3 regions of the Nocardia sp. NPDC004718 genome follow, and region 2 is predicted to be linked to each of the others. Evidence: riboswitches for the same ligand, from Rfam matches in the RefSeq annotation. Region 2 holds a riboswitch; each other region holds the start of a gene.
What was found. A riboswitch is a leader RNA that binds a small molecule or an ion and turns the genes downstream of it on or off. The one in region 2 is predicted to bind S-adenosylmethionine.
Positions count from the first base shown of each region.

Region 1: it holds a riboswitch for S-adenosylmethionine, as region 2 does, so the genes downstream of both, metX (homoserine O-acetyltransferase MetX) here and ACWEH3_RS29970 (ATP-binding cassette domain-containing protein) in region 2, are expected to answer to the same signal.
Region 3: it holds a riboswitch for S-adenosylmethionine, as region 2 does, so the genes downstream of both, ACWEH3_RS08955 (aminotransferase class V-fold PLP-dependent enzyme) here and ACWEH3_RS29970 (ATP-binding cassette domain-containing protein) in region 2, are expected to answer to the same signal.

Region 1 is NZ_JBSGCA010000002.1:81,634-87,470, reverse strand. Features, by position in the region: gene ACWEH3_RS02495 (DUF3017 domain-containing protein) at 1-189, shown strand, start outside; gene metX (homoserine O-acetyltransferase MetX) at 415-1,572, opposite strand; SAM riboswitch class IV at 1,790-1,900, opposite strand; gene ACWEH3_RS02485 (TetR family transcriptional regulator) at 1,953-2,666, opposite strand; gene ACWEH3_RS02480 (MFS transporter) at 2,748-4,292, shown strand; gene ACWEH3_RS02475 (NADP-dependent isocitrate dehydrogenase) at 4,647-5,837, shown strand, end outside.
Region 2 is NZ_JBSGCA010000055.1:3,318-9,154, forward strand. Features, by position in the region: gene ACWEH3_RS29940 (phytoene desaturase family protein) at 1-289, shown strand, start outside; gene ACWEH3_RS29945 (carotenoid biosynthesis protein) at 286-1,125, shown strand; gene ACWEH3_RS29950 (LppM family (lipo)protein) at 1,206-1,988, shown strand; gene ACWEH3_RS29955 (glycosyltransferase) at 2,024-3,190, shown strand; gene ACWEH3_RS29960 (hypothetical protein) at 3,217-3,924, opposite strand; SAM riboswitch class I at 4,310-4,403, shown strand; gene ACWEH3_RS29965 (hypothetical protein) at 4,415-4,615, opposite strand; partial or broken gene ACWEH3_RS29970 (ATP-binding cassette domain-containing protein) at 4,612-4,800, shown strand; gene ACWEH3_RS29975 (GNAT family N-acetyltransferase) at 4,859-5,374, shown strand; gene ACWEH3_RS29980 (LLM class flavin-dependent oxidoreductase) at 5,371-5,837, shown strand, end outside.
Region 3 is NZ_JBSGCA010000008.1:127,642-133,478, forward strand. Features, by position in the region: gene ACWEH3_RS08930 (crotonase/enoyl-CoA hydratase family protein) at 1-503, opposite strand, end outside; gene ACWEH3_RS08935 (2-oxo-4-hydroxy-4-carboxy-5-ureidoimidazoline decarboxylase) at 686-1,006, shown strand; gene ACWEH3_RS08940 (YbaK/EbsC family protein) at 1,061-1,537, shown strand; gene ACWEH3_RS08945 (flavin reductase family protein) at 1,673-2,224, shown strand; gene ACWEH3_RS08950 (helix-turn-helix domain-containing protein) at 2,235-2,735, opposite strand; gene ACWEH3_RS08955 (aminotransferase class V-fold PLP-dependent enzyme) at 2,660-3,979, opposite strand; SAM riboswitch class IV at 4,027-4,140, opposite strand; gene ACWEH3_RS08960 (Pls/PosA family non-ribosomal peptide synthetase) at 4,674-5,837, shown strand, end outside.

The DNA.
Region 1 (5,837 bases), on a different contig from region 2:
TGGCGGCGCGGGACGTTCTTCTTCGGCGGTGCCACCCTGCTGGCGGCGGCATTCCGGCTGTGCCTGCCGACTACCCGGGTGGGGCTGCTGGCGGTGCGCAGCAAGCCGTTCGACGTCGGCGCGCTGACGCTGCTGGGGTCGAGCATCCTGTTCCTCGCGGCCACGATCAACACGCTCGGCGTCGGCTGAGGGCGGGCGACCCAGCGATGGCCGGGTCGCCCTGATGCAGCGGCGTATCGCTCGGCGAAGACCGTCCGTTCGCGCGGACTGCACGCCGATAGCGGCGCTGCGGGAGTGGATCGAGACCAACATCAACCGCATCGAAGCGGCGCGGCGAACCGCAGCGCTCTGCGAGTGGACGGCATCACGGCGCGAGGCACCGATCAGTGCGGGCGGGAGAGGAAGCGCACTTTTTCAGCGTTCGGGGCGCACACCGGCGCGGGCCAGGCGCATGGTCTCGGTCAGCAGTTTGGACACCGCCGCCGCCTCGGTGAGGAATCCGTCGTGCCCGTCGCGGGAGTGCACGATCTCCAGTCCGTCGCATCCGGGCAGCAGATCGGCGAGTTCCTGCTGGGTCCGCAGCGGATAGAGCCGGTCGGAGTCGACGCCGCCGACCACGCACGGCACCGGCGTCGCCGAGAGCGCCGCCTCGATGCCGCCCCGGCCGCGGCCGACGTCGTGGCGGTTCATCGCCTCGGTCAGCAGCACGTACGTGGCGGGATCGAAACGCTTGCAGAGCTTTTCGGCCTGATGGTCCAGGTAGCTCTGCACCGCGTAGCGTCCGCCGTTCCACGGGTCCTCGTCGCCCTGCGGCTTGTTCGCGAACCGGTGATCCAGCTCGAACTCGGTGCGGTAGGTCAGGTGCGCGATCCGCCGGGCCAGCGCCATCCCCGTCGTCGGTGCGCGGCCGGTGCCGTGATAGTCGCCGCCCTGCCAGTCCGGATCGGACGTGATCGCCGCGATCTGGGTGGTCTGGGTGCCGATCTGATCGGCGGTGGCGCGGGCTCCGACCGCGAGCACCAGCGCCGCGGCGACCCGATCCGGTGCGCCGACCATCCACTCGAGCACCCGCATACCGCCCATCGACCCGCCGACCACGGCCGCGAGCCGCTCGACACCGACAAGGTCGAGCAGAGCGGCTTCGGCGGTCACCTGATCTCGGATGGAGATCTCGGGAAAACGCGCGCCCCAAGGCTTTCCGTCCGGAGCCGTGGTGGACGGCCCGGTGCTGCCCTTACAGCCGCCGAGCACGTTCGTCGCGATCACACACCATTCGTCGGTGTCCAGCGGCGCGCCCGGCCCGACCATGCCGTCCCACCAGCCGGGCAGCTGGTGCACGCCGTCGGGCTTGCCGACGACGTGCGAGTCGCCGGTCAGCGCGTGTTCGACCAGCACGACGTTGTCCAGGCCGGGGGAGAGCTCACCCCAGCGTTGTACCGCGAGGTGGACGTCCGGGATGACCGCGCCGTTCTCCAGTCGCACGTCCCCGATGGCGATGGTGCCGAGCTGTCCATCCGGGGGCGGCAGGGCGATGCGGGAGGTCCGCGCGCTCGGTTCGGTGTTCACGGTCATGTCGCCGCCGCCGCGAAACCGGGGGGCGGAGGATCCGGGAGGAAACGTACGATCCCGAACTCGGCACCACGGATGTGCGGGGCCGACTGCGCCGGGCCTCGCTCGGCCCCGGGCGCGGTGAATTCACTCATGGTTTGCTCCCAAGCAGGTGTTCGCCGGTACAGCAGGGGTTAGCGGTGTGTGGGTGACGAACAACAACACATGGCGGCGACCTCCTGTTACGCGCTTGCTCCCGGCTCTCGGGAGCCAGGTCATCACCCGGAGCACCCCACCGCGGCTGGAGGGTTGCCGACCAGCGAGCCGGGGCTTGACGCTGGTACTCATGACCTGTCCGGCATCATAACCGGCGGGCGGTCAGCGCCCGAAATCCTCCATCGAACTCACTGGTCCGCGGCGGTCGGCGCACCACAGCAGGTGCGCACGAACTCGTCGTAGGCCTCGGTGAACGCGGCCCGCCCCGCCTTGGCCGCGACCGCGAGGTCGTCATCGAGGAACACATCGTCGGAGCACTCCATGCCGATGTGGCCGATCAGTTGCCAGGCGCCGACGATCAGTCGCACCGGGCGCGCGTCCGGCGTGGTGCCGAGGCGCTCGGCGACCACCGCGGCGATCGCGTGGTTCTTGTCGTCGGCGTGCTCCATGCTGCGCGCGCTGACCGACGGGCTGCTGCGCAGAATCCGCTGCATCTTCTGGAACTGCCGGAACGACAGCGGATCCGCCTCGCCCGCCGCGGCGGCTTCATCGACCACGTGCAGGAAGGCCTGGCGCAGCGCCCCGAGTTCGTTGCCCGTGCGGGGCAACTCGCGCAGCGTCTCGGCGATGGTTTGCCCGAAATCCTGCACCGGCCCCAGGACGATGTCTTCCTTGCTGTCGAAATAGCGGTTGATCGTGCGCGGCGAGACGTCCGCCGCGTTGGCGATCTGCTCGATCGTGGTCGCGTCGAAGCCCTGTGTGTCGCACAGGTCTAGGGCCGCGGCGATGATCCGCAGCCTGGTCTGTTGCTTCTTGCGTTCGCGCAGGCCCTGGGTCGCCGGGCCGCCGGCGGCGCGGTCGGCCGCTGCGCCCGCGCCCGTCGGCGCCGATAACTCGAGCATGCCCCCATGTTAACGCAACCTGCCGTTTTCCTGTCCGTAACGGTCAAATGTCGTATCGCGACATTTTGCGCTTGACGACAAATGTCGCTAGATGACAGGATTGCTCCGGACATCGAGGACGAGGAGAAGACCGTGACCGAGACCGCGACAGCGGTGCACGCGCCGCAGCGGGCGAGCGGTTCAGCGCGTTGGCTCGCGCTGGGAGTGATCGCGTTAGCCCAGCTCATGGTGGTGCTGGACGCCACCATCGTGACAATCTCGCTGCCGTTCGCGCAGCGTGATCTCGACATCAGCGACGGCAACCGGCAATGGATGCTCACCGCCTACACGCTGATCTTCGGTGGTCTGCTGCTGCTCGGCGGCAGGCTGGCCGACTACCTCGGCCGACGCCGGATCTTCATCGTCGGCCTGATCGGCTTCGCGAGTGCGTCGGCGCTGGCCGGTCTCGCGCAGACCGGTGCGGAACTGTTCGCCGGACGCGCGTTGCAGGGCGCGTTCGCCGCACTGCTGGCTCCGGCCGCGCTGTCGCTGCTGTCGGTGACCTTCACCGAGCCCGGCGAGCGGGCCACCGCGTTCGGTGTGTTCGCGGGCATCTCCGCGGGTGGTGCGGCGCTGGGCCTGATCGCCGGTGGCGCGCTCACCGAATACGCCTCCTGGCGCTGGTGCCTGCTGGTCAACACGCCGATCGCGCTGATCGCGCTGCTCGGCGCGCTGGCCTGGGTGGCGAAGGACGTGCCCGCGCCGCGCAGCGGGGGATACGACGTGCCAGGAGCCGTCACCGTGACGCTCGGCCTGATCGCCATCGTGTACGGCTTCAGTCGTGCCGCCGATGACGGCTGGCTGGCAGGCAGCACGCTGGCGCTGCTGGTCGCCGGGCTGGCCTTGCTCGTCGCCTTCGTCGCGATCGAACGGCGCTCGGCGAACCCGCTGCTGCCGTTGCACATCCCGGGTGAGATCAACCGGGGCGGCGCGTTCCTCGCCGCGCTGCTCATCCCGATCGCGATGTTCGCGATGTTCCTGTTCCTGAGCTTCTACTTCCAGATCACGCTGGGCTACTCCGCCCTGAAGGCGGGCTTCGCGTTCCTGCCCTTCCCGGCGGGCATCGCGATCTCGGCGGGTGTCACCAGTGCTCTGCTGCCGAAGCTCGGCCCGCGTCCGCTGATGCTGGCCGGGGCCGTGCTGGGCGTCATCGGCCTGGTGCTGCTGGCTCAACTGAGCTTCGGTGACAGCTTCCTCGCCGGTGTGCTGCCCGCTCAGGTGCTCATCGCGCTCGGTATGGGTCCGCTGTTCGTCGGCATGCAGACGGTCGCGCTGCATCAGGTGGAGGAAGAGGACTCCGGCGTCGCCTCCGCGCTGCTGAACGCGGCGCAGCAGGTCGGCGGCGCGGTCGGCACGGCGTTGCTGACCACCATCTCGGTGCAGGTCGCCAAGACCTTCGCGCACGACAATCCCGGCATCGACAACCTGGCCGCGCGGGCCGCGATCCACAGTTACGATGTGGCCTTCTACGTCGGCGCCGGGTTCTTCCTGGCGGCCATCCCGATCATCGCGCTGATGATCCGGGACCGGCCGGAGAACCTGATCGAAGGTTCCGAGGACGGGGCACGGCTTCCGGTCGCGGTCTGATCCACCGGAACGAGGTCCGGGCGGCGTGCTCACGCCGCGCGGGCCTCGTCGTGTGCCAGGCGGTTGCCGTGCTGGAACGGAAGGCGGATCATGGCGGCGACGGCGGTTGCGCGGGTGCCGCCGCGGCGCTGGAAGGCATTGCCTACCAATCGGTAACAAAGGTGGTCCAGCTCACACCGGGGGCTGCCCGTGCGGTGAGGACTTCGGCAGCAGTACGCTTGTCTTGTTTGCACCACATGTCCCGCCGACAACGCGGGACATATACGTTGTCTGTTGGAACAGCTGGGGTCCGCTCACAAGCGTGTTCGCCTGGCCGTGCAATGAGGGCACCATCCTAGGAGGACACGAAGATCCATGTCCAAGATCAAGGTTGAAGGCACCGTCGTAGAACTCGACGGCGACGAGATGACCCGGATCATCTGGCAGTTCATCAAGGACAAGCTGATCCACCCCTACCTCGACGTGAACCTCGAGTACTACGACCTCGGCATCGAGTACCGCGACAAGACCGATGATCAGGTCACCATCGACGCCGCCGAAGCCATCAAGAAGCACGGCGTCGGTGTGAAGTGCGCCACTATCACTCCGGACGAGGCGCGAGTCAAGGAATTCGGCCTCAAGAAGATGTGGCGGTCGCCCAACGGCACCATCCGCAACATCTTGGGTGGCACCATCTTCCGGGCCCCGATCATCATCTCGAACGTTCCGCGGCTGGTGCCGGGCTGGACCAAGCCGATCATCATCGGCCGCCACGCCTTCGGCGATCAGTACCGCGCCACCGACTTCAAGGTGTTCCAGGGCGGTACCGTCACCGTGACCTTCACCCCGGACGACGGCAGCGAGCCGATCGAGCACGAGGTCGTGAAGATGCCCGAGGAGGGCGGTGTCGTCCTGGGCATGTACAACTTCCGCAAGTCCATCGAGGACTTCGCGCGGGCGTCGTTCAACTACGGCCTGCAGCAGAACTACCCGGTGTACATGTCGACGAAGAACACCATCCTCAAGGCCTACGACGGCATGTTCAAGGACACGTTCCAGGACATCTTCGACGCCGAGTTCAAGAGCCAGTTCGACGCCGCGGGCCTGACCTACGAGCACCGGCTGATCGATGACATGGTCGCCTCCTCGATGAAGTGGGAGGGCGGCTACGTCTGGGCGTGCAAGAACTACGACGGCGACGTGCAGTCCGACACGGTGGCGCAGGGCTTCGGCTCGCTCGGCCTGATGACCTCGGTGCTGCTGACCCCGGACGGCCGCACCTGTGAGGCCGAGGCCGCGCACGGCACCGTCACCCGGCACTACCGCCAGCACCAGCAGGGCAAGCCGACCTCGACCAACCCGATCGCGTCCATCTTCGCCTGGACCCGCGGGCTCGAGCATCGCGGCAAGCTGGACAACACCCCCGAGGTCATCGGCTTCGCGCAGACTTTGGAGGACGTCGTCATCAAGACCGTCGAGGGCGGCCAGATGACCAAGGATCTCGCGCTGCTCGTCGGCGGTGACCAGGGCTATCTGAGCACCGAGGAGTTCCTCGGCGCGCTGGAC
Region 2 (5,837 bases):
GGAAACGGTGCTGCGCAGACACGTACAGACGCCCGTGGACCTGGAGCGCGAACTCGGGCTCGTCGGCGGCAACGTGATGCACGTGGAGATGTCGCTGGACCAGATGATGCTGTGGCGTCCGCTGCCCGAGCTGGCGGGACAGCGGGTGCCGGGCGCGCCGGGACTGTATCTGACGGGCGCGTCCACCCATCCCGGCGGCGGCGTCTCCGGCGCCAGCGGACGGACGGCCGCCGCACTCGCGCTGCGCGACCTGAACCGGCCCAGGTTGTCGCGGTGGCTGCGACGATGACGGATTCGGGCGAACTGCCGCCCGAGGCGACAGAACGGTCCCGATACCGCTCGGCGCGTTTTCTGCTGCCACTCGCCTTGATCGTGCTGACGATCGTCGCGCAGATCGGTTACCCACTCGCCGCGGGTGGCGCGCGCGACCGTGTCACCGTCGCGGTCGTGCTGCTCTCCGCCGCGGCCGCGCTGGCGCACGCGACCGCGACCAGGGGGTTCCGCTATGCCGTCGGCTTCCTGATCATCGTTTCCGGCATCGGGCTCACGGCCGAGGTGATCGGTACCGCGACCGGCATACCGTTCGGCTGCTACGAGTACGCGACCGACCGGCTCGGGCCCGCTCTGCTCACAGTGCCGCTGCTCGTCCCGCTGGCCTGGACCGGCGGGATATATCCGGTGTGGGTGGTGGCCGGGTTGTTGTCACGGCGCACGGTCACGCGGGTCGTGGCGACAGCGGTGGGTGCGGTGGGCTGGGATCTGTTCCTGGATTCGCAGATGGTGACCGACGGGCAGTGGACCTGGTGTGACACCCGCTCCGGACTGCCCGGGCTGGACCTGATTCCGGTGACCAACTACCTGGGTTGGTTCGCGGTCGCGCTCGTGATGGGCTGCTTGCTGGCGCTCTGGGAGCGAGCGGCTCCGGATCCCGTACGGGTCCCGCGACCGGGTGGCCGCGCGATCGTGGTCGCCGTACCGGTGGCCTTTTTCCTGTGGACCTGGCTGGGGTCGGCGCTGGCCCACGCGGTGTTCCTCGGTCTCCTGCCGTCGGCCGGATACGGTTTCGCCGGTATGGGTGTGCTCGGTGTTCCCCTGCTCGTCGTCCTGGCTCGCGCGCGCCGCTGACCCGGGGTGATTCCTCGCACTCGGCGCGCCGACGCGCGCGATGAGTGGCGCGTTTCATTCCGGGCGGACGGCCTGGCACGATGTCACCCGTGCAGCCGAGTCCCGTCACCACGAAGCTCGAAACCTTGGATCGTCCGCCGCGGCGGGTCCCACGCCGTGCCCTGCGTGCCGCTTCGGTCGTCCTGCTCGCGGCGATGCTGGTACCGATGCTCGCAGCGTGCCTGCGGGTCCAGGTTTCGATGGGGGTCTCGTCCAACGACCGGGTGTCCGGACGGATCGTCGCCGCCGTGGTGCCCGCCGACCCCGGGGACAAGGGTCCGCAGCTGAAGGCGCCCGAGACGCTGGCCGCCAAGGTGCGGGTGGAGCCGTACGCCCAGGACGGATATACGGGCAGCCAGGTCTTCTTCGAGGATCTGTCGTTCGGCGAGGTGCAGCAGCTCGGCGGGCTGTCCGAGCAGACCCAGGGCATGTTCCAGTTGCAATTCCAGCGCACCGGCGATCTGGTCAGCCTGAGCGGGCGGGTCGATCTGAAATCGGTGCCGCCGCACGGCTCGGACGTGCAGTTCACCATCGCGTTCCCGGCACGCGTCGCCAAGACCAACGGCAGCCGGGAGGGCGACAACGTCGTCTCCTGGAAGCTGCCGCCCGGTGATGTCTCCACATTGCGCGCCGAGGTCAGTTACGCCGACCCGAACACCCGCTCGTTCGCGGGCTGGGCCGGCATCGCGGGCGGCATCACGCTCGCGGTGGCCGCCATCGTCGCGGCCATGGCGTACATGGACCGCAACCCCGCCGCGCCCGGCGCGCCGGAGGTCGGCTTCTCTCTCAGCCGCTGGTGGCGCTCGGTGACGCAGAATCGCTGAGCGACAGGTCGGTGTGCCGCGATAGCGTGGCCCACATGGTGAGTGCCGACCTGCCGAAGACGTTGCGCGCGAACTCGACCCTGCCTTCCTTCGCCGCCGCGGTCGCCGCGCTCGGCGCGGGCATCGCGCTCTACAACCGGATCACCGTGCGGCGGTTGACGAACACCCCGACGACGGTGATCGAACCGGTCACCGTCTGTATCCCGGCGCGCGACGAGGCCGACCGGCTACCCGAGCTGATCGGCGACCTGCGCGCCCAGGTGGGCGTGCCGCGCATGGCGGTACGCATCCTCGACGACGCGTCCACCGACGACACCGGCGCCGCGGCCCGCGCGGCGATCGACGACGACCCGCGTTTCACGCTGCTGCACAGCGAGTCCGACCCGGTCCCCGGCTGGACCGGAAAAGCCGCCGCCTGCGTCCGGCTGGCCGAGGAGGTGTCGACGCCGGTGCTGATCTTCTTGGACGCCGACGTGCGACTGGCCCCGACGGCGCTCGCGGCGGCGGTCGGCGCGCTGCGCGCACGACGCGCCGCGTTGGTCTCCCCCTGGCCCCTGCAAGTGGCAGGCTCGGTGGCGGAGGCGCTGGTGCAGCCCCTGCTGTGCTGGTCGTGGGCCTCGACGCTGCCGGTCACCGCGGCCGACCGGAGCCTTCGACCCGCCACGGCGGTGGCGTGCGGGCAGTTCCTCGTGTTCGACAACGTCGCGTACCGGTCGGTGGGCGGCCACACGGCGGTGGCCGGAAGCGTCACCGAGGACCTCGACATCGCCCGTACGCTGCGGCGAGCCGGTCACTCCACGGTTCTGGTGGCCGCGGGACCGCTGGCCCGCACCAGGATGTATCGCGACGCCGCGGAATTGGACGCGGGCTACTCCCGCTGGCTCTGGTCGGCCTACGACGGCACGATAAGGGGTGGAGCGGCGGTGGGACTGGTTGCCGCCCTTGCCTATTGGGTGCCGCCCGCAGTGGCGGTGTTCGGCCGCGGGGCGCACCGCCGGGCGGGCCTGATCGGCTGGCTCGCCGCCGTCGCCGGGCGACTGCTGGCCCGCTCGACCGAAACCGGCGGCCCACTGAAACCTTCGGACCTGTCTGCCGCCGTCGCGCATCCGGTATCGGTGGCGGTGTATCTGCTGCTGTGGGTGCGGTCACACCTGGCCCGTCGCCGCGGCACGGCGCGCTGGAAAGGTCGGCCGCTGCCCTGAGCGACCGTGCCGCGGTGACGGAAATCTCATGGCACCGGGGTGATTCCCACCGTCGGCAGGAAGAAGCAGGACTTGGCGCCGTTCTGCACCGTGCCGAACATCGCGGCGAGCACGGTGCCCTTCCCGGTGTCCACCGGGACCGCGCGCACCCCGCCCATCGGGAGGGACGCGACGAGGAAGTCCCGGATCGCCTGCTCGGCCGCGGGCCGCTGGTCCGGCGGAACGGCCGCGGGAACCATCGAACGCGCGACCTCCGGCAGCGGCCCCATGGCGGCCGTGCCGCTGCGGCCGGTATTCAAATTCAGCCAGCTCACCTGCATTCCCGCGGTATTCGGGCCGTCCGGGCCGAGCCCGTAGGGCACGAAGGTGAACATGGCCTGCCCGGCCTTGACGGCGCTGAGGTCCTGGCCGGGAATCTGGACTGTGGTCTTCGGCCACGGCCCTGGAATGGCGCCTGCCACGGCGGGCGCCAGACCGGCCGTGGTGTTGTCGAGGCAGAACGCCGACGCGCTCGGGTACGCGAACGGCTGGATACCGAGCGCGCGCAACGCGTCGAGCGCGGCTTGATACGCGCCGAACAGGTCACCGGGGGCGGCGATCGGCACGGAGTCCTCGGGGAACGCGGGAATCGTGGCATCCGGAGCCGCGAACGCGGCCCCCGGCCCGGCGAGCACGAAGGCGATCGAACTGGTCGCGACAGCGGACAACTGGGTCAGACGGCGCAATATGTTCACGAAACCTCCTCATCGGCGGAACGATCGAGGGGGACAGTACTCCGGCAAACGCAATCAGCAGCCGGGATTGCACACAGCAATTTCGTGGCGAGTCCTGTTTGCCCGGAACGGACCTCCGCGTAGCCCACCGGCGTTCCCCAGCGTCGGCGATAGCCGTATGCTGCATCGGACCATCCCAGTCCGGCGCCACGCGCCCGGGATCGGCGAAGCGCGGAAACTCACCTCGCCCTCGGCAGAGCAGCGCACGCCCGGTTACTAAAAAGATCCGATGAATCGGCGTCGACAAGATCTACGCTCACGGTGATTACTTCTCTTGTTCCAGGCTTCCCTTGCTGGGCATCATGATTCGGCTCGCCCCTGACATCCGTTGACAGGGGGTCGGCGCCAACCATCCAGAGCGACCGAGAGACCTGGCTCGTCGACGTCGCAGCAACCCCCCGGTCACCGGGTGCGGGTGCTTCCGCCGGGACCGATGGAGGAACCGAAGTGATCATCGAGGACCCGTCATGAGCACGTCCACCGCGCCGGACGCCGCCCCCGAGGCCGCCGCGCCGACCGAACCGGACCCGACCGGAACACCGGCCCCCGCCGAGACCGGCGCGACGCCGACCGTCGCGAAGACCCGGCATCCCTGGCGCTGGGTGATCAGTGCCGCCGCGCTGATCCTGCTCGCCCAGTTCGTGCACGGCACGCCTGCTGCTGGATCGGGTCGGCATCGGACACCTGGCGGACGCGTATCCGCGCAGGCTGTCGGGCGGGCAGCAGCAGCGGGTGGCGATCGCTCGCGCGCTGGCGCTGCGCCCCCGCGTGATCCTGTTCGACGAGCCCACCTCCGCGCTGGACCCGGAACTGGTCGGCGAAGTGCTCGACGTGATCGGTCCGCGATCTGGCGCACGGCGGCACCCGCCCGGCCTGCCGAAGAAGCGCTGAGCCGATGACACAACCGCTCTCGACCCCGACACTGCGCGTGCACCGGGTCGCCCAGGACGACCCCCTGGCCGCGCCCCTGCTGGCCGAACTCGCCCTCGAGTACAGCAGCCGCTACGGTCGCACGCCCGGCGAGGTGCACGTCTCGTTGCGCGAGCACCCGGCCACCGCGTTCGCGCCGCCGCACGGCGCGCTGCTGGTCGTCACCCGCGACGGAGAAGTGGTGGCGGGCGGTGCGTTCCAGCGCTACGACGCGCACACCGCGGAGCTGAAGCGGATCTGGACCTCGCGGGAGCACCGCAGGCAAGGGCTCGGACTGTTCGTACTCGAGCGGCTGGAAGCCGAGATCGCGCGCCGCGGCTACCGGCGGATCTACCTGACCACCGGACCGCGTCAGCCCGAAGCGGTCGCCCTCTATCTCGCCGCCGATTACCGCGCGCTCTACGACCCGGCTCTGCCCGCGGAACAGATCGGGCCGCATCCCTTCGAGAAGCAGCTGCCCGCGCTGGGAGCGATCGCGTGAAGTTCCTGCTGTTCACCTTGGTCACCCGGGTACCCGATCCGCGGACCGGCCGCCTGCCCGGCACCCGGGAACGCCTGCGCGACGTCGTCGGCCAGGCGCGGCTGGCCGAGGAACTGGGTTACGACGGGTTCGCCGTCGGCGAGCGGCACGAGGATCCGTTCCTGTCCGCCGCGCCGCCGGTCATCCTGTCCCACCTGGCCGCCCTCACCTCGCGGATCACGCTGTTCACCGCGGTGACCACGCTGAGCCTGCTCGACCCGGTGCGCGCCTTCGAGGATTACTCCACGCTGGACAACCTGTCCGGCGGGCGGCTCGAGCTGATCATCGGCAAGGGCAACGGCGCCGCACAGGCGCAGCTGTACCACGTCACGCCCGACGACCAGTGGGACCGCAATCGCGAAGGCTACGAACTGTTCCGCGCCCTGTGGGCCGGTGACAACGTGACCTGGTCGGGGCGCTTCCG
Region 3 (5,837 bases), on a different contig from region 2:
CCCTCACCGATGATGCCGGGCAGCCGTTGCAGCGAGCCGACGTCGGCGACGATCGCGACCTTCGCCTCGCGCAGACTGAACTTCGCCTCCGCGCTGGCGTAACGGACGTCGGCCGCCGCGATGAGATCCAGCCCGCCTCCGATGCACCAGCCGGACACCGCCGCGATCACCGGCTTGCGGCAGTCCGCCACGGCCGTGATCGCGGCCTGCATCTTGCGCACGTCGACGAGGAAGTCGGTGCGAGGGGCGGCCAGCGCGCGATCGGCCAGCAACGGGCCGAACGTGCCGCTCATCGCGGGCAGGTCCAGACCGTAGGAGAAGTGTTTACCGGAACCGGTCAGCACGATCGCGCGCACCTCCGGATCGGCGTCCAGCGCCTGGAACACTTCCGGCAGCTCGCGCCAGAAGTCGGGACCCATCGCGTTGCCCTTACCGGGGCCGATCAACGTCACCTGCGCGACGTGATCCTTCGTTTCGACGGTGAAAGCCTGCCAATCTGTCATTTGTACAGCGTATCGAGACAAATCGGAGCCCGTGTCCCGACCCGGTGCTGCGCGACTCGGAAAGAAACCTCGCCGCGTGTAAACCCTGCGCAAATTTCGCAATGGTGTACTGGTTCGCGGTGGGCGGAACAGCGGATCATGAGCAAGTCAGCAAACCTCATTCACCGGCTTCGGAGGACGTCATGCTGATGCATCGCGGGATCGGTCTCGACCGCTTCAACGAAATGCCCCGCGGCCGGGCGGTGCACGCGCTGTACGAGTGCTGCTGCAACGTCACGTGGGCCGCGACACTGGCCGACGCTCGCCCCTATTCCGATCGGGACGCGCTGCTGAGCAAGGCCGATGTCGAACTGCTCGCGCTGTCTCAGCGGGACGTCGACCGCGCCTTCGAAGGGGTTGCGCACGAACCGGTCTCGGCGCGAGATGTGACCGAACTCGCGCGGATAACCCGTGGGCGGATCGCCGGGATGCTCGGCCCGGCCGAGGGCTATCCGGAATACTGAGCCGACCGCGTGACTTCCCCGGCGTCCCGACCGCAATCGCTCTACCCTGGTGGGATGCGCAGGTCGTCATTGCCACCGGTCGCCTGCCGAGTCGCGGACACCCTCATCTCCCGGGGCCATCACGGTCTCATCGTGGCCCAGCCGGAGCCCACCCACACCGCCGACGACGCCGCGCGGGCGCTCGGCGTCGACGTGGGGGCGATCACGAAGTCACTGGTGTTCCTGCTCGACGACGACCCGGTGTTGCTGCTGGTCTCGGGCGCGCATCAGGTCGACCTGGCGAAGACCGGCGCGCGTCTGGAAGGGACGCTGACCCGCGCCCCCGCCGACATGGTGCGCCAGGTGACCGGTCAGCCCATCGGCGGCGTCGCACCGGTCGGCCACCCGACCAACCTGCCCACTTGGGTCGACAACGCGCTGGCGCACCATCGGGAGGTATGGGCGGCGGGCGGGCATCCGAACACCATTTTCCGCACGTCGTTCCCGGAGCTGCTGCGAATCACCGCGGGTCTTCCGATCGACGTCGACTGACCGGCGCCGACGTCGCGAGATCGTGCCGGACGCCGCGAAACTTCGATACTCGACATCCGCCCGGTCCAATGACAACCGGGTCGCGCTCGACATGTGCCACCGCCGCGGGCCGCGAGAGCCGCGTAGTTTCGTGTTGTGACCGAAGCACCACGGCCCGAGACGGAACTACAGGTTCCGGACGATCTGAGCGGCATCACCGCGGAGCAATATCGTGCGTCGATGCGCCACTATCCGGCCGGCGTCACCGTTGTCACGCTGCGTTCGCCGCAAGGGCCGGTCGGCTTCACCGCGACTTCCTTCGCCTCGCTGTCGCTGGACCCGCCGCTGGTGTCGTTCAACATCGCGCACACCTCCTCCAGCCTGTCCGGCATGCTGGACGCCGAGTCCGTCGTCATCCATTTCCTGGGCGAACACCAGCAGCACCTGGCCCACCGGTTCTCCCGAACGGCGGAGGAGCGTTTCACCGACCGATCTCTGTGGACCGCCCTCGACACCGGCGAACCCGTCCTGCACGGCACCCCCATCTGGCTACGCGCCACCGTGCACCAACTGATCCCCATCGGCGACCACACCTTCGTCGTCGGGTTGGTCACCCGGGTACACGACAACACCGACGAGAAGCCCTCCGCCGCACCGCTGCTGTACTACAACGGCCGCTACTACCGGCCGACCGCCCTCGGCGACTGACCCGAGTTCGCTACGCCACCCTCGGCCGCACCTGCACCACCAACTCGGCGTCGAGCGCACGGGCCAGCCGCTCCAGCACAGGAAGGCTGGGCACCGTCCCACCCGCCTCGAACCTGGCGACCGCGGACTGGGTCATACCTGCGGCATCGGCCAGCCCGGTCTGACTCCAGCCCCGCTCCTCGCGCATCCGCCGAATTGTCCGCCCCAGTTCATAAGCCAACCGAGCCGCTTCATAAGCCTCCGCGGCGCCGGGTTCCTTCATCCGGCGGGTCCTGATTTCCGCCCAATCACCACGCTCAGCCATTGATCTCATCCTCCTCGGCCGTATGCCGCTCCGCGATGCAGCGGTCGAGCGCTCGTCGCCCATAGCATCAATGCTATATCGCCTGGGATCCTTAGTGCCCTTTTCGACGAGATCGAGGAACAAGCGTCGTTTCAGCCCACGAGGCAGGGAGCCGCGCCGGTGGGGGCGGTGGAGGTGAAGGGGCGCGTTTCCGGGGTGGGGTTCCATACGCCGTTCTCGGCGGCGTAGTTCCAGGTGGGGCCCGTCGCCACGAGGGTGGCGATGGCATCGATCAGGCGGTCCACGTCGGCGGAGGTGGTGCCGAGGCCGATGCTCGCGCGCAGTGCGCCGTCCAAGCCGAGACGGGTGAGCAGCGGGTGGGCGCAGAAGCGTCCGTCGCGGACGCCGATACCGTGTTCGGCGGAAAGATAGGCGGCGACCTGGCCGGGGGCGAAATCGTCCAGAGTGAACGCGACGATGCCGACGGAGTCGGGGCTGTCGGTCCAGATGCGCAACAGCCGAACGCCAGGAATCTCGGCCAAGCCGTCGCGGAGACGGTCGGCGAGCTGATGTTCGTGCGCGGCAAGGGTTTCGGCGTCGATGACACAGAGCGCGTCACAGGCGGCGGCCAGCGCGGCGGCGCCGAGCACGTTCGGCGACCCGGCTTCGTGCCGCTGCGGAGCGGGCGCCCACTCGGCCGCGTCGGTACTCACCTCACGCACCGCGCCCCCGCCGGCGAGGTAGGGCCGCGCCGCGTCGAGCCAATCCCGTCTGCCCACCAGCACACCCGCGCCGAACGGCGCGTACAGCTTGTGGCCGGAGAACGCCAGGTAGTCGATCTCACTGGCGCGCAGGCTGATTCGACGATGCGGGGCCAGCTGGGCCGCGTCGACCAGGATTCGGGCGCCGCACTGGTGCGCGACGGTGGCCAGCCGCTCCAGCGGAAGCACCTCGCCGGTCACATTCGACGCACCGGTCACCGCGAGCAGTGCGGCGGGCCTGCTGCACAGTTCGGCGACCAGCCTGCCGATGGTCTCCTCCACCGTGTCGGCGGCCTGCACGACCCGCCTGCCCCGCCTGGTCCAGGGCAGGAAGTTGGCGTGGTGCTCGATGTCGAGCACCACGGTGTCGCCGGGCACGCAGGACGCGAGCAGGTTCAGCGAGTCGGTGGTGTTGCGGGTGAACACCACCACTTGATCGTCGGCGGCGTCGAGGAACCGGGAGACCGACCCGCGGGCGGCCTCGTAGCACTCGGTGGAGATCCGGGAGGCGTAGCCCGCGCCGCGATGCACGCTCGCGTAGTACGGCAGCAACTGCTGTACCCGGTCGGTGACCTGCGTCAACGCCGGCGCGCTCGCCGCGTAGTCGAAGTTGGCGTAGGTGGCCGTTCCGCCTTGCACCAGCGGAACGAGCAATTCGTCGCCGGAGACCCGGGCGAGAGCGGCACAGGTGTTGTCGACAGTGGTAGTCATCACGTGAATCCCGTCGGCTAAGGGACCCGCAATCGAATGATTCGTCGAGTCCGCGCTTGCCGCGCCCGGTCGGGCGGCGGCCGGGTCGTCACCCGGAGCACCCCACCGCGGAGGAGGGTTGCCGGCCAGCAAGCCGGGGCTTCGCGCTGGCACTCATGACCTGACCCGAGGGTGGCAGAAGCGCCCCGGCGCTGTCAACCACGTTCGACCCCGAGTCCCAGGAGCACCGCGTGGAGATAACCACCAGGCGTGAGCCTTTACAAGCATCCCGACGACCGCCCGCGAGCCGCTGCCTCGACATCCCACGCGCCCCTCGGCAACTGACGCCTTCGACCGCGCTCCGAGGCGGCGGACCGGTCGCCGGCGCCACGAGCCTCCACGCCGCACGTGCCCATCCCGAGGTCCGCACCGCTTCGATGAGCGGAATCACACCCGCACACGAGCGATCTCCCGGCGAACCCGAGGGACGGCGGACCGACCAGCGATCGGCCTGTCGCGGCGGCGAATATCGATCCCACCTGCAACAACGCGCACAGCGCCCGCCGATCCGGCGCCCGCTGCGGTGAACAACGAACGACGACAACCCCGGGTACCGTGGACAACTGGCCATCGTGGCGTTTGCCCTTTGGTAACCCAGCTATGACACAACAACGGGAAAGTGTGAGGCGAGTCGATGGGAGGTGCGCAGAGCACCATGCTCGAGACAGACGTCGACGCGCCCGCGGGCCCGTTGTCGCGTGGTGACCGCGCGCCGGAAGCCAGGACACTGGTCGACATCCTGACCGCGACGGCGCTCGCCCACCCCGACGCCCCTGCCATCGATGACGGCCGAGTAGTGCTCTCCTACCTGGAGCTGGTCGTCGAGATCGAGAAGACCATGGCCCGTCTCGCCACCGCTGGTGTGCGACCGGGCGACCGGGTCGGCGTACGCATACCGTCGGGCACCCGTGAGCTCTACGTGACCATCCTCGCCGTCCTGTACTCCGGCGCGGCCTACGTGCCGGTCGACGCAGACGACCCGGACGAGCGCGCCCAACTGGTCTTCGGCGAGGCGCAGGTCACCGCGATCGTGACCGCGGCGGGCATCGAGACCACCGCCGCGGGCATCCGCGCGGCGGAAGAGCAGCGCGAGGAAGGCTGGTCGACGCTGCCGACTCCCCGCGACGACGCTTGGATCATCTTCACCTCGGGTTCCACCGGCACGCCGAAAGGCGTTGCCGTCACCCACCGCAACGCGGCCGCCTTCGTCGACGCGGAAGCCGACCTGTTCCTTCCGGACGCCCCGATCGGTCCGAGTGACCGTGTGCTCGCCGGATTGTCGGTCGCCTTCGACGCGTCCTGCGAGGAGATGTGGCTGGCCTGGCGCAACGGCGCCTGCTTGGTGCCCGCTCCGCGTGAACTGGTGCGCACCGGCGCCGATCTCGGTCCCTGGCTGGTGCGGCGGCGGATCACCGTGGTCTCGACCGTCCCGACCCTGGCGGCGACCTGGCCGGTCGAGGCGCTGGAGGCGGTGCGCCTGCTCATCTTCGGCGGCGAGGCCGTCCCGCCGGAACTCGCCGAGCGTGTCGCCGGAAACGGTGATGTGGCGCGCGAGGTGTGGAACACCTACGGTCCCACCGAAGCCACGGTCGTCGCCTGCGCCGCGCGGCTGGACGGTCAGTGGCCGATCCGAATCGGATTGCCGCTCAACGGCTGGGATCTGGTCGTCGTCGATGCGGCGGGTAACCCGGTGGCCGAGGGGGAATCCGGCGAACTGGTGATCGGCGGCGTCGGGCTGGCCCGCTACCTCGACCCGGCCAAGGACGCCGAGAAGTACGCGCCGCTGGCCTCCGTCGGCTGGGAGCGCGCGTACCGCAGC